Regions from separate parts of the Streptomyces sp. NPDC003379 genome, predicted to be linked through region 1. Evidence: riboswitches for the same ligand, from Rfam matches in the RefSeq annotation. Region 1 holds a riboswitch; the other holds the start of a gene.
The links. Region 1 has a riboswitch for cyclic di-AMP ahead of ACWDVB_RS21485 (M23 family metallopeptidase). Riboswitches for the same ligand answer to the same signal wherever they lie in the genome.

Region 1 (5,715 bases):
GTGCAGCCGCCCGCATGCGGACTGGCCCGGTTGGGCGTGTGGCGGCCCGCGTGCGGGCTGGCCCAGTTCCGCGCGCGGCCGCCCGCAAGCGGACCGGCCCCGCCCCTGCGTACAGCCGCCCGCAAGCGGCCGACCCGCCCCTGCGTACAGCTGCCCGTAAGCGAACCGACCCCGCCTCCACGCACAGCCACCCCCCCCCCAGCAGACCGGCCCGCACCCACGCACCGCCCCCCCCCACGCAAACCGCCCCCCTTCCGCCTCCAGCCACCCCCGACCGACCTGGTTCACTTCCGCGTACGCCTGTCGCCGCGCACGCGGGCCGTCCATTTCCGTACGCAACACTTGCCCCGCAAGCCCCGACCATGGGAGTCCCTCCGTGTCTCAGCCGCCACGTCTCGGTGTCGTCGTCATCACGATGGGCAACCGGCCCAGAGAGCTCGACGCGCTGCTCGCGTCCGTGGCCGGGCAGGACGTGTCGGCGGACCGGATCGTGCTCGTCGGCAACGGCTCACCGTTGCCGGAACTCCCCGCGCTGCCGGGCAAGGTGACGGCCATCGAGCTCGACGAGAACCTCGGCTGCCCCGGCGGCCGCAACGTGGCGATCGAGCGCCTCATGGACCTCGGCGACGTGGACGTCGTCATCGAACTGGACGACGACGGACTCCTCGTGGACAACGACGTCTTCCGCAAGGTGCGGGACCTCTTCACCGACGACCCGCGCCTCGGCATCGTCGGCTTCCGCATCGCCGACGAGCACGGCGAGACCCAGCGCCGCCACATCCCCCGGCTGCGCGCCACCGACCCGATGCGGCGCGGCCCGGTCACCGCCTTCCTCGGCGGCGGGCACGCCTTCTCCGCCGAAATGCTGGGGCAGACCGGTACCTGGCCCGCCCAGTTCTTCTTCGGGCACGAGGAGACCGACCTCGCCTGGCGGGCCGTGGACGCCGGCTGGAAGATCCTCTACGAGCCCGCGCTGCTCCTCCAGCACCCCAAGACCTCCCCGGCCCGGCACGCCGTCTACTACCGCAACACCGCCCGCAACCGCGTCTGGCTGGTCCGCCGCCGCCTCCCGCTCCCGCTCATCCCCGTCCACCTCGGCATCTGGACCCTCCTCACCCTCGCCCGCACCCGCTCCCTGCCGGGCCTGCGCGCCTGGGCGGGCGGCTTCGCGGAAGGGATGCGGACCTCCTGCGGCGAGCGCCGGCCCATGCGCTGGCGCACCGTGTGGCGGCTGACGCGGCTGGGGCGCCCGCCGGTGATCTGAGCCGCGTACGCCGTCGGCCCGGTACTGGTTCGCTTCACCCCTCCGGATGACGTAGAGTTGGGTTTACCGACGCGGGGTGGAGCAGCTCGGTAGCTCGCTGGGCTCATAACCCAGAGGTCGCAGGTTCAAATCCTGTCCCCGCTACTGAAGGCCGAGGGCCGGAAGCGTTCATCGCTTCCGGCTCTCGGTGTTTCCCGCCCCCCACTGGGTTCGCTCATCCCCCTCACCCCTCCCGTCCCGTAACCCGCTCGGCCCGCACCAGGTCGCACCCGCCCCCCGCTGCGGGAAGCCTGGGTGCAGCGCGGTGATGGGTCGCGGACTCGGCGGGAGACAAGCGGTGGGGCAGCGTGGAGGAACCGGCGGCAGCGGAACCACCGCGCACGAGCGGGCCTTCGTCCGGGCCCTGCCCGTCCTGCTCCTGGTCGTCGGGGTCGGGTACGACGTCGCGACCCCGGCCGAGTTCACCGCCGCCCCGCTCTTCGCGGCCGCCCCGCTGATCGCCGCCCCCTTCTACTCGCTGCTCAACACCGCCCTGACGGGCGCCGCGGCCTCCGCCGCCGTACTCGTGCTGCACTACGGCAACGCCGTCACCAGCCATGTCGAGGCCATCACCGAACTTTTCACCGTGGTGACCGTCGCCGCCCTCGCGACCGTCATCAACCGCGTCGTCTGCCGCGGCAACGACCGGCTCGCCACCGCCCGCTCCATCGCCGAGGCCACCCAGCGCGCCGTGCTGCCGCAGCCGGACCCCCGGATCGGCGGGCTCGACATCGCGGCGCGGTACGAGGCGGCGCAGGCCGACGCGTTCATCGGCGGCGACCTGTACGCCGTACAGGACACCCCGCACGGTGTGCGGCTCATCGTCGGCGACGTACGCGGGAAGGGCATGGGCGCGGTGGCCGCCGTCGCCGTCGTCATCGGTGCCTTCCGGGAGGCCGCCGAGCAGGAGGCCACCCTGGAGGCGGTGGCGCAGCGCCTGGAGCGGGCGCTGGCGCGCGAGGGCACCCGGCGTGACGGGCTCGATGCCTTCGAGGGGTTCACCACGGCCGTCCTCGCGGAGATCCGGCACGGCGAGGGCGTCGTACGGCTGGTCAACCGGGGGCATCCGGCTCCGCTGCTGCTGCGCGGCGACGGTCGGCTGTGCGTGCTCTCCGGGAGCGACCCCGCGCTGCCGCTCGGCATGGGTGACCTGGGGGTCTGGCCGGACCGGGCGGACGAGTCGGACTTCCCGCCCGGCGCGATGCTGCTCTTCTATACGGACGGCCTCTCGGAGGCACGGGACGCGGCGGGGGAGTTCTACGACCCCGCGACCCGGCTCGGCGGGCGGATCTTCCCCGGCCGCGAGGGACCGCACGCGCTGCTCGCCACGCTCACGCAGGAGGTCCGGCGACACACGGGCGGCGCGGCGACGGACGACATGGCGCTGCTCGCGGTGCGGCGGCCGGCGGGCGGGGACGCGGTGGTCACCGCGCGTGACTGAAATGCAACAGAGGTCGTCGGTGGGGAGCGGACGGAGGGCGGACGGAGAGCGGACGCAGAGCTGACGGAGTGCTAACAGGGGGCGGCAGCGCGCTGACGAGAGGTCAACTCGCCCCGTTTCAGACGCCCGTGTCCCATTAAGTACGGACGGGGAGCGTTAACGATCAACTGGAACGGCTTGGAATACGGCATCCCCTTCTATTAACGTTCGATAACGCAGCGCGGTCGTCCCAGCCGTCACTAGAGATGGCTCCGCGCGCACACGCCTAATCCCGCAAGGGAGCCGGGGAACCACCAAATTGGGGTGAATCGGGCATCTGTGCATCCGTGCCAGATGTTCGTAGGAGACCTTCCTGCTCCGAACCCGTCAGCTAACCCGGTAGGCGAGAAGGAAGGAAAGGAGTGCGCCCCAGTGGCGTCCAACCGGCCTGGCCCCCAAGCGGTGTACGTACCGAACGACGACGAATTCGGTGGGTACGACGAGGAGACCTGGGAGGAATGGAATCCCACTGAGGACTCCGTCCGTCCCGTCCGCGGCAGGCACCGTGTGCACAAGAAGGGCGGCGGCGGGCTCGCCCGCAGCTCCACCGTCCTTGGCGTCGGCGTCATCGCCGCCGTCGGCGCGGGCGGCATCGCCACCGCGCAGGACGGCAAGCCGCCCGTCTCCATCTCGATGCCCGACCTGGGCGCCGTCACGGACTCGCTGCCCGAGGCCGGGTCCCTGCCCGGCGTGGGCTCCCTGATATCCGACGGCGACGCGTCGGACTCCGCGGACCCCACGGGTTCCGAGGCCGTCGCCGAGGCCGCTCCGCTCACCGCCGCCGGTGTCAGCACCGCCGACGCCGAGCAGGGCACCACCGACGCGGGCGAGGCGCTGCGCGCCCGCATCATGCAGCAGGCCGAGAACCAGCAGGACCAGGCGGACGACGCCGTGCGCACCGCGACCGAGCAGGCTGCCGTGAAGCGGGCCGCCGAAGAGGCCGCCGCCCAGCAGAAGCAGGCCGAGCAGAAGGCCGACGCCAAGACGGCCGCCAAGGCCGCCGCCAAGAAGAAGAAGGAGGAGGAGGCCCGCGAGGCCAAGGCCCTGGCCGAGCGCCGCGCCAAGCTCGCGAAGAGCTATGCGATCCCCACCTCCTCGTACACCCTGACCTCGCACTTCGGTGACTCCGGATCCATGTGGTCCTCCGGGCAGCACACCGGTCTGGACTTCGCCGCTCCGACGGGTACCCCGCTCAAGGCCGTGCACACCGGCACCGTCAAGGAGGCCGGCTGGGCGGGCGCGTACGGCTACCGCACCGTCCTGGAGCTGTCGGACGGCACCGAGATCTGGTACTGCCACCAGTCCTCGCTCAACGTCAGCGCCGGGCAGAAGGTCAGCACGGGCGACGTCATCGGCCGCGTCGGCGCGACCGGCAACGTCACCGGGCCGCACCTTCACCTGGAGGTCCACACGCCGGGCGGCGCCACCGTCGACCCGCTGGGCTGGCTCCAGAGCAAGGGCCTCAATCCCTGAGAGAGTTCGGGGGAAGTTCGGGGATTGCCGGAATTCGGTTTCCGGAAGGGACGTTGAGGAACGTATGACTCCTCTTCGTCCCCTCGGCTCATCCGACCTCGAAGTCTTCCCGCTCTCCCTCGGCGGCAACGTCTTCGGCTGGACCGCCGACCGCACCGCGTCCTTCGCCGTCCTCGACGCCTACACCGAAGCGGGCGGCAACTTCATCGACACCGCCGACGCCTACTCGGCCTGGGTGGAAGGCAACAAGGGCGGCGAGTCCGAGACCCTCATCGGCGAGTGGCTGGCCGAGCGCGGCAACCGTTCGGACGTGGTCGTCGCGACGAAGGCCGGCTCCCACCCCGAGTACAAGGGCCTGGCCGCGAGCACCATCAAGGGCGCCGCCGACGCGTCCCTGCGCCGCCTCGGCACCGACTACATCGACCTCTACTACACCCACTTCGACGACCCGTCGGTCCCGGTGGAGGAGATCATCGGGGCGCTCGACGAACTGGTGCGGGCCGGCAAGGTGCGCGCGATCGCCGCCTCCAACATCACCCCCGAGCGGCTCCAGGAGTCGCTCGACTTCTCCGACCGCGAGGGCCTCGCGCGCTACGTGGCACTGCAGCCGCACTACAACCTCGTCTCCCGCGACACCTACGAGGGCCCGCTCCAGGAGATCGCCTCCCGCTCCGGCCTCGCGGCCGTCCCCTACTACGCGCTCGCGTCCGGCTTCCTCACCGGCAAGTACCGCGCGGGCGCGCGCGTCGAGAGCGCGCGCAGCGGACGCGTCGAGGCGTACGTGGGGAGCGAGCGGGGCGACCGTGTCCTTGCCGCGCTCGACGGGATCGCGGCGGCGCGTGGTGTCCAGGTCGCGACCGTGGCGCTCGCCTGGCTGGCGGCACAGCCCACCGTCGCGGCGCCGATCGCCTCCGCGCGCACGGTCGAGCAGCTGCCGGCGCTGCTGGCCGTCGCGGACGTGGAGCTGACCGGGACGGAGCTGGCGGCGCTCACCTCGGCTTCGGCCTAGGACGGGCAGGGCTTTCAGGAGCGGTACGGGTTGTACGTCGGGGCCGGGGCCGGGTAGGGGTAGGGCTGCGGCTGTCCGTACGGGACGGGGGCGTATGGCGCGGGGGCGTACGGGGTCTGCGGGTGGCCGTACCCGGCGTACGCGTACGGCATGGGAGGCAGCGGAGGCAGCGGCATGACCGGGGCCGTCGCGCGGGCCGCGTAGGCCAGGGCGGGGCGGGCCGGTTCGCGGCGCTCCCAGAGCTTGTCGAGCAGCTCACGTTCGCGTACGACGAAGTCGGCGCCCGCCCGGCCCCGGCGCCCCCGGTGGCGCAGGAACGCCAGTGACGTCGCGTACATCTCGTACTCCATGACCGTGCGGGCCGCGGCCTTCCCCCAGGTGTACGAGGCGTAGTCGCGGGCCAGCGCGCGGGCGCGCATCGAGCCGAGCGCGTACGGCTCGGGCGGGGTG
Region 2 (5,715 bases), on a different contig from region 1:
ACCCCGGTCGCCGCGGTCTGCCTCTGGTACGACGTCGGCTCCCGCCACGAGGTCAAGGGGCGTACCGGCCTGGCTCACCTCTTCGAGCACCTGATGTTCCAGGGATCGAAGCAGGTGCACGGCAACGGCCACTTCGAGCTGGTCCAGGGAGCGGGCGGCTCGCTCAACGGCACGACGAGCTTCGAGCGCACCAACTATTTCGAGACGATGCCCGCCCACCAGCTGGAGCTGGCCCTGTGGCTCGAAGCCGACCGGATGGGCTCACTGCTGTCCGCGCTCGACGACGAGTCCATGGAGAACCAGCGCGACGTCGTCAAGAACGAACGCCGTCAGCGCTATGACAACGTCCCGTACGGCACGGCCTTCGAGAAGCTGACCGCCCTCTCCTACCCGGAGGGCCACCCCTACCACCACACGCCGATCGGCTCCATGGCCGACCTGGACGCGGCCACCCTGGAGGACGCGCGCGACTTCTTCCGGACGTACTACGCGCCCAACAACGCCGTCCTGTCGGTCGTCGGCGACATCGACCCGGAGCAGACGCTCGCCTGGGTCGAGAAGTACTTCGGGTCGATCCCCTCGCACGACGGCAAGCAGCCGCCGCGTGACGGCTCCCTCCCGGAGCGCATCGGCGAGGAGCTCCGCGAGGTCGTCGAGGAGGAGGTGCCGGCCCGCGCCCTGATGGCCGCCTACCGCCTCCCGGAGGACGGCACGCGCGCGTGCGACGCGGCCGACCTGGCGCTGACCGTCCTCGGCAGCGGCGACTCCTCCCGGCTCTACAACCGGCTCGTGCGCCGCGACCGCACCGCCGTCGCCGCGGGCTTCGGCCTGCTGCGCCTGGCCGGTGCCCCCTCGCTGGGCTGGCTGGACGTGAAGACCTCCGGGGACGTCGAGGTGCCGGTCATCGAGGCGGCCGTCGACGAGGAGCTCGCCCGCTTCGCCGCGGAGGGCCCCACTCCGGAGGAGATGGAGCGCGCTCAGGCCCAGCTGGAGCGCGAGTGGCTCGACCGGCTCGGCACGGTCGCGGGCCGCGCCGACGAACTGTGCCGGTACGCGGTCCTGTTCGGCGACCCGCAGCTCGCCCTCACCGCCGTGGGGCGCGTCCTCGACGTCACCGCCCAGGAGGTCCAGGAGGTGGCGAAGGCCCGCCTGCGCCCCGACAACCGCGCGGTGCTCGTGTACGAGCCCGTGACGGCCGCCGAGGACATCGAAGAGACCGTCGCCGACGGGACCGGCATCGACGGGCTCGCCGGCGCCGAGATCGAAGAAGAGGAGGCGGCGAAGTGAGCGAGGCCGCGACGATGCAGTTCCATCCACAGCCCGAGCCCGGCCAGGCCAAGCCGTGGGCCTTCCCCGCCCCCGAGCGAGGCGCGCTGCCCAACGGCCTCACGGTGCTGCGCTGCGACCGCCCCGGCCAGCAGGTCGTCGCGGTGGAGGTCCACCTGGAGGCGCCGTTGGACGCCGAGCCGGAGGGCCTCGACGGCGTCGCCACGATCATGGCGAGGGCGTTCAACGAGGGCACCGACAAGCACTCCGCCGAGGAGTTCGCCGCCGAGCTGGACCGCTGCGGCGCCACGATGGACGCGCACGCCGACCACCCCGGTGTCCGTGTCTCCCTCGAAGTCCCCGTCTCCCGCCTGCCGAAGGCGCTCGGTCTGCTCTCCGACGCCCTGCGCGCCCCCGCCTTCGCGGACAGCGAGATCGAACGACTCGTACGCAACCGCCTGGACGAGATCCCGCACGAGGCCGCCAACCCGGCGCGCCGCGCCGCCAAGGAGCTCTCCAAGCAGCTGTTCCCGGCGAGCTCGCGCATGTCCCGCCCCCGCCAGGGCAGCGAGGAGACGGTCGCGGCCATCGACTCGGCGGCGGTGCGCGCCTTCTACGAGAAACACGTGCGCCCCGCGACGGCCACCCTGGTCGTCGTCGGCGACCTCACGGGCACCGACCTGGACGCCGTCCTGGCGGACACCGTCGGCACCTGGACGGGCGGCATGGCCGAGCCGCGTCCGGTGCCCGCGGTGACCGCCGACGACACGGGCCGCGTGGTCATCGTGGACCGCCCCGGAGCCGTGCAGACGCAGCTGCTGATCGGCCGCGTCGGCCCGGACCGGCACGACCGGATCTGGCCCGCCCAGGTCCTCGGCACGTACTGCCTGGGCGGCACCCTCACCTCCCGCCTGGACCGCGTCCTGCGTGAGGAGAAGGGATACACCTACGGCGTACGCGCGTTCAGCCAGGTCCTGCGCTCCGCGCCGGACGGTACGGGCGCCGCGATGCTCGCCATCAGCGGATCGGTCGACACCGCCTCCACGGGGCCCGCGCTGGAAGACCTCTGGAAGGTCCTGCGCACCCTCGCCGCGGAGGGCCTGACCGACGCCGAGCGCGACGTGGCGGTGCAGAACCTGGTGGGCGTGGCCCCGCTCAAGTACGAGATGGCCGCCTCCGTGGCGGCCACGCTCGCCGACCAGGTCGAGCAGAACCTCCCGGACGACTTCCAGGCGCAGCTGTACCGCCGGTTGGCCGCGACCGGCACCGTGGAGGCCACCGCGGCCGTCGTGAGCGCCTTCCCGGAGGACCACCTGGTGACGATCCTCGTCGGCGACGCCGCGCAGATCGAGGAGCCCGTCAGGGCGCTCGGCATCGGTGAAGTGAGCGTGGTCAGCGGCTGAGCGCCGACCGGGCACCGACAGCGGTGACGGACTGGGCGCCAGCAGCGACGAACTGAGCGACAGTCAAGACATATCGGACCCCGGTGACCGTTACGGCCGCCGGGGTCCTCATATGTCCGAATTCATATGGAGGTTGCCTGTCTGCCGTGTGGCGTGCGCAACAAAAGTGGCGATCTGTTTGTCGATTGAAAGTCGGCGCGCTTAGCTTCGATCCGGCTGTTCGTCACGCAGTACGTCGCATCCGCGGCACCGGACAGCCATCGCCGAGTCCCCGTACGGCGCGAGCCAGGGGAGCCGGGGACCCACATGTCCCCTGGGGTGAATCGGGCACCTTGCCGTCAGGCGAGGGGCTCGTAGGAGACCTTCCTGCTCCGAACCCGTCAGCTAACCCGGTAGGCGAGAAGGAAGGAAAGGATCAGCCGCTTCATGGCGTTCACCCGTGCCACCGGGAAGCACCGTCGTCCCAGCCGCCTCACCCGCACCTCCGCGAGCGTCGCGGGTGTCGCCGCGCTCACCACGACCGGTGTCATCGGAGGCCTGGCCGCTCCGGCGCTGGCCGCCGCCGACGACGCGGCCGTCGAGCACATGGGACTCACGCAGGCGATCTCCGTAGGCGACTCGCTCGCCGAGAGCATCGACGCGCAGGCCGCCGCGCAGCGGCAGGCGGCCGACGACGCGGCCGCCGCCAAGATGGCCGAAGCGGCCGCCAAGAAGAAGGCCGCCGAGGACAAGCGCAAGGCCGAGGCCGACGCCAAGGCGAAGGCCAAGAAGGAGCGCGAGGCCAAGGAGCGCGCCGCCCGCGAGGCCGAGCGCAAGCGCCTCAATACCTACGTCTCCCCGATCTCCGGCTCGTACGTCTCCACGGGCTACCAGACCGGCGGTGCCATGTGGTCCTCCGGCAGCCACACCGGCGTGGACTTCCACGCCGCGTCCGGCACTCCGGTCCACGCGGTCGGCTCCGGCACCGTCGTCGAGGCCGGCTGGGGCGGCGCCTACGGCAACAACGTCGTCATCAAGATGAACGACGGCACGTACACCCAGTACGGCCACCTGAACTCCCTCGGCGTCACCGTCGGTCAGACGGTCACCCCGGGCCAGCAGATAGGCCTCTCGGGCTCCACGGGCAACTCCAGTGGCCCTCACCTCCACTTCGAGGCCCGCACCGGCCCGGAGTACGGCTCGGACATCAACCCCGTCACGTACCTTCGCTCGCACGGCGTCAACGTCTGACCCCTTCGCACCTCACCGAAGGCCCCGGCTCTCCCGAGCCGGGGCCTTCGTCGTTTCCCCGGCCCGCGTGCCTTTGGTCACCCGCCCGCCTTTGGCCAAAAGATATCCATGGATTCCGGCCCGCCATCGGAAATTCCGAAGCTCTGCAATAGAGTCACCGAACGAGCGTCGGTCGACCGCGTTTCGCGGGGATTAAGGCGGAGGTCCGGACATGCGTATTCCCGCGCATTCGGTGTGCACGGCCATCCGGGACGACATTGTCGCCGGTGTCCACGAAAGGGGCGGCCGGCTCACCGAGGAGGTTCTCGCGCGCCGCTACGGCGTCTCCCGCGTTCCCGTGCGCGAGGCCCTGCGCACCCTGGAGGCCGAGGGCTTCGTCGTCACGCGCAGGCACGCGGGCGCCTGCGTCGCCGAGCCCACGGAGCAGGAGGCCGCCGACCTCCTGGAGCTGCGCATGCTGCTGGAGCCGCTCGCCGCGGCCCGCGCCGCCCAGCGCCGCACCGACGCGCACCTGAAGGTCCTGCGGGGCCTCGTCAGGCTGGGCCTTGAGCGCTCCAGGAGGGGGCAGGGGGAGGATCTGCGCTCACTGGGCGGCTGGTTCCACGAGACGCTCGCCCAGGCCTCCGGCAGCCCCGGGCTGATCACGCTGCTCACCCAGCTCCGGCGCAAGATCGCCTGGATGTACGTCGTCGAGCCCCCGGTCGCGCCGGTCGCCTCCTGGTCCGAGCACGCGGCGATCGTCGACGCGGTCGCCCGCGGGGACGCGGAACGGGCCAGGGCGCTCACCGCGGGGCACACGGACCGGGCGACGGCCGCGCATCGATTGCGCCATTCATCGCGGGTCGGCCGTGTGAGCAATGTGCAACATGCCGTAAACACGGCAGGCCTGCCGAATTAACGTGGGCGCCGTATACAAAGAGAGCCGCCAGGGGTGCTTTGGCTAAGTCAATTCAGGGCGGATATTTTTGCTGCCCGAATTCAGGCGCCGCATTCGCCGGATGAGTGGCAGGCAAAACGAAGGGCCCACTCTGTGTTCCGGAGTGGGCCCTTCGAAGGGTGCTGCGTGGTGGTTCAGACCGTCTCCGGGAGCTCCTCAAGGCCCTCCGCGACCAGCTTCGCCAGACGGTCGAGGGCGGCGTCCGCGCCCTCGGCGTCGGAGGCGAGCACGATCTCCTCGCCGCCCTGGGCGCCCAGGCCGAGCACCGCGAGCATCGAGGCGGCGTTGACCGGGTTGCCGTCGGCCTTGGCGATCGTCACGGGGACGCCGGCGGCCGTGGCCGCGCGGACGAAGATGGAGGCGGGTCGGGCGTGAAGGCCCTCGGCCCAGCCGACGTTGACGCGGCGCTCAGCCATGTGTTGCTGCCCTTCCAGGTGTCTCACACTTGTCTAGACCATTGTCTCATGCCGTCACGGGTGCTCCGTCGGCCGCCTTCGGCCTCTCCCAGCCTGCCCCGGCCCGAGCGGCCCCGCGACCCGTACCCTGGCCCCATGCAGACCCCGTCGGATCAGCAGGATCGGCATCAGCAGGACCGGCCCGACCACCCGTCGCACTGGGAAGCCGATGTGGTGCTGCGCGACGGAGGCACCGCCCGGATCAGGCCCATCACGGCCGAGGACGCGGACCGCCTGGTCAGCTTCTACGAGCAGGTCTCAGACGAGTCGAAGTACTACCGCTTCTTCGCGCCCTACCCGCGGCTGTCCGCCAAGGACGTGCACCGCTTCACGCACCACGACCAGGTCGACCGGGTGGGTCTCGCGGCCACGGTGGGCGGTGAGTTCATCGCCACCGTGCGCTACGACCGCATCGACGAGCGCG

Region 2: linked by a shared signal. The riboswitch ahead of ACWDVB_RS02035 (M23 family metallopeptidase) and the one ahead of ACWDVB_RS21485 (M23 family metallopeptidase) in region 1 are both predicted to bind cyclic di-AMP.

Annotation. Positions count from the first base shown of each region.
Region 1 covers NZ_JBSFRK010000020.1:112,535-118,249, forward strand. The annotation lists gene ACWDVB_RS21470 (glycosyltransferase family 2 protein) at 377-1,264, shown strand; tRNA gene ACWDVB_RS21475 (tRNA-Met) at 1,335-1,408, shown strand; gene ACWDVB_RS21480 (PP2C family protein-serine/threonine phosphatase) at 1,572-2,744, shown strand; cyclic di-AMP (ydaO/yuaA leader) riboswitch at 2,997-3,144, shown strand; gene ACWDVB_RS21485 (M23 family metallopeptidase) at 3,156-4,256, shown strand; gene ACWDVB_RS21490 (aldo/keto reductase) at 4,321-5,265, shown strand; gene ACWDVB_RS21495 (PrsW family intramembrane metalloprotease) at 5,280-5,715, opposite strand, start outside.
Region 2 covers NZ_JBSFRK010000001.1:493,264-498,978, reverse strand. The annotation lists gene ACWDVB_RS02045 (M16 family metallopeptidase) at 1-1,287, shown strand, start outside; gene ACWDVB_RS02040 (M16 family metallopeptidase) at 1,284-2,669, shown strand; cyclic di-AMP (ydaO/yuaA leader) riboswitch at 2,921-3,082, shown strand; gene ACWDVB_RS02035 (M23 family metallopeptidase) at 3,096-3,899, shown strand; gene ACWDVB_RS02030 (GntR family transcriptional regulator) at 4,111-4,797, shown strand; gene ACWDVB_RS02025 (HPr family phosphocarrier protein) at 4,971-5,252, opposite strand; gene ACWDVB_RS02020 (bifunctional acetate--CoA ligase family protein/GNAT family N-acetyltransferase) at 5,388-5,715, shown strand, end outside.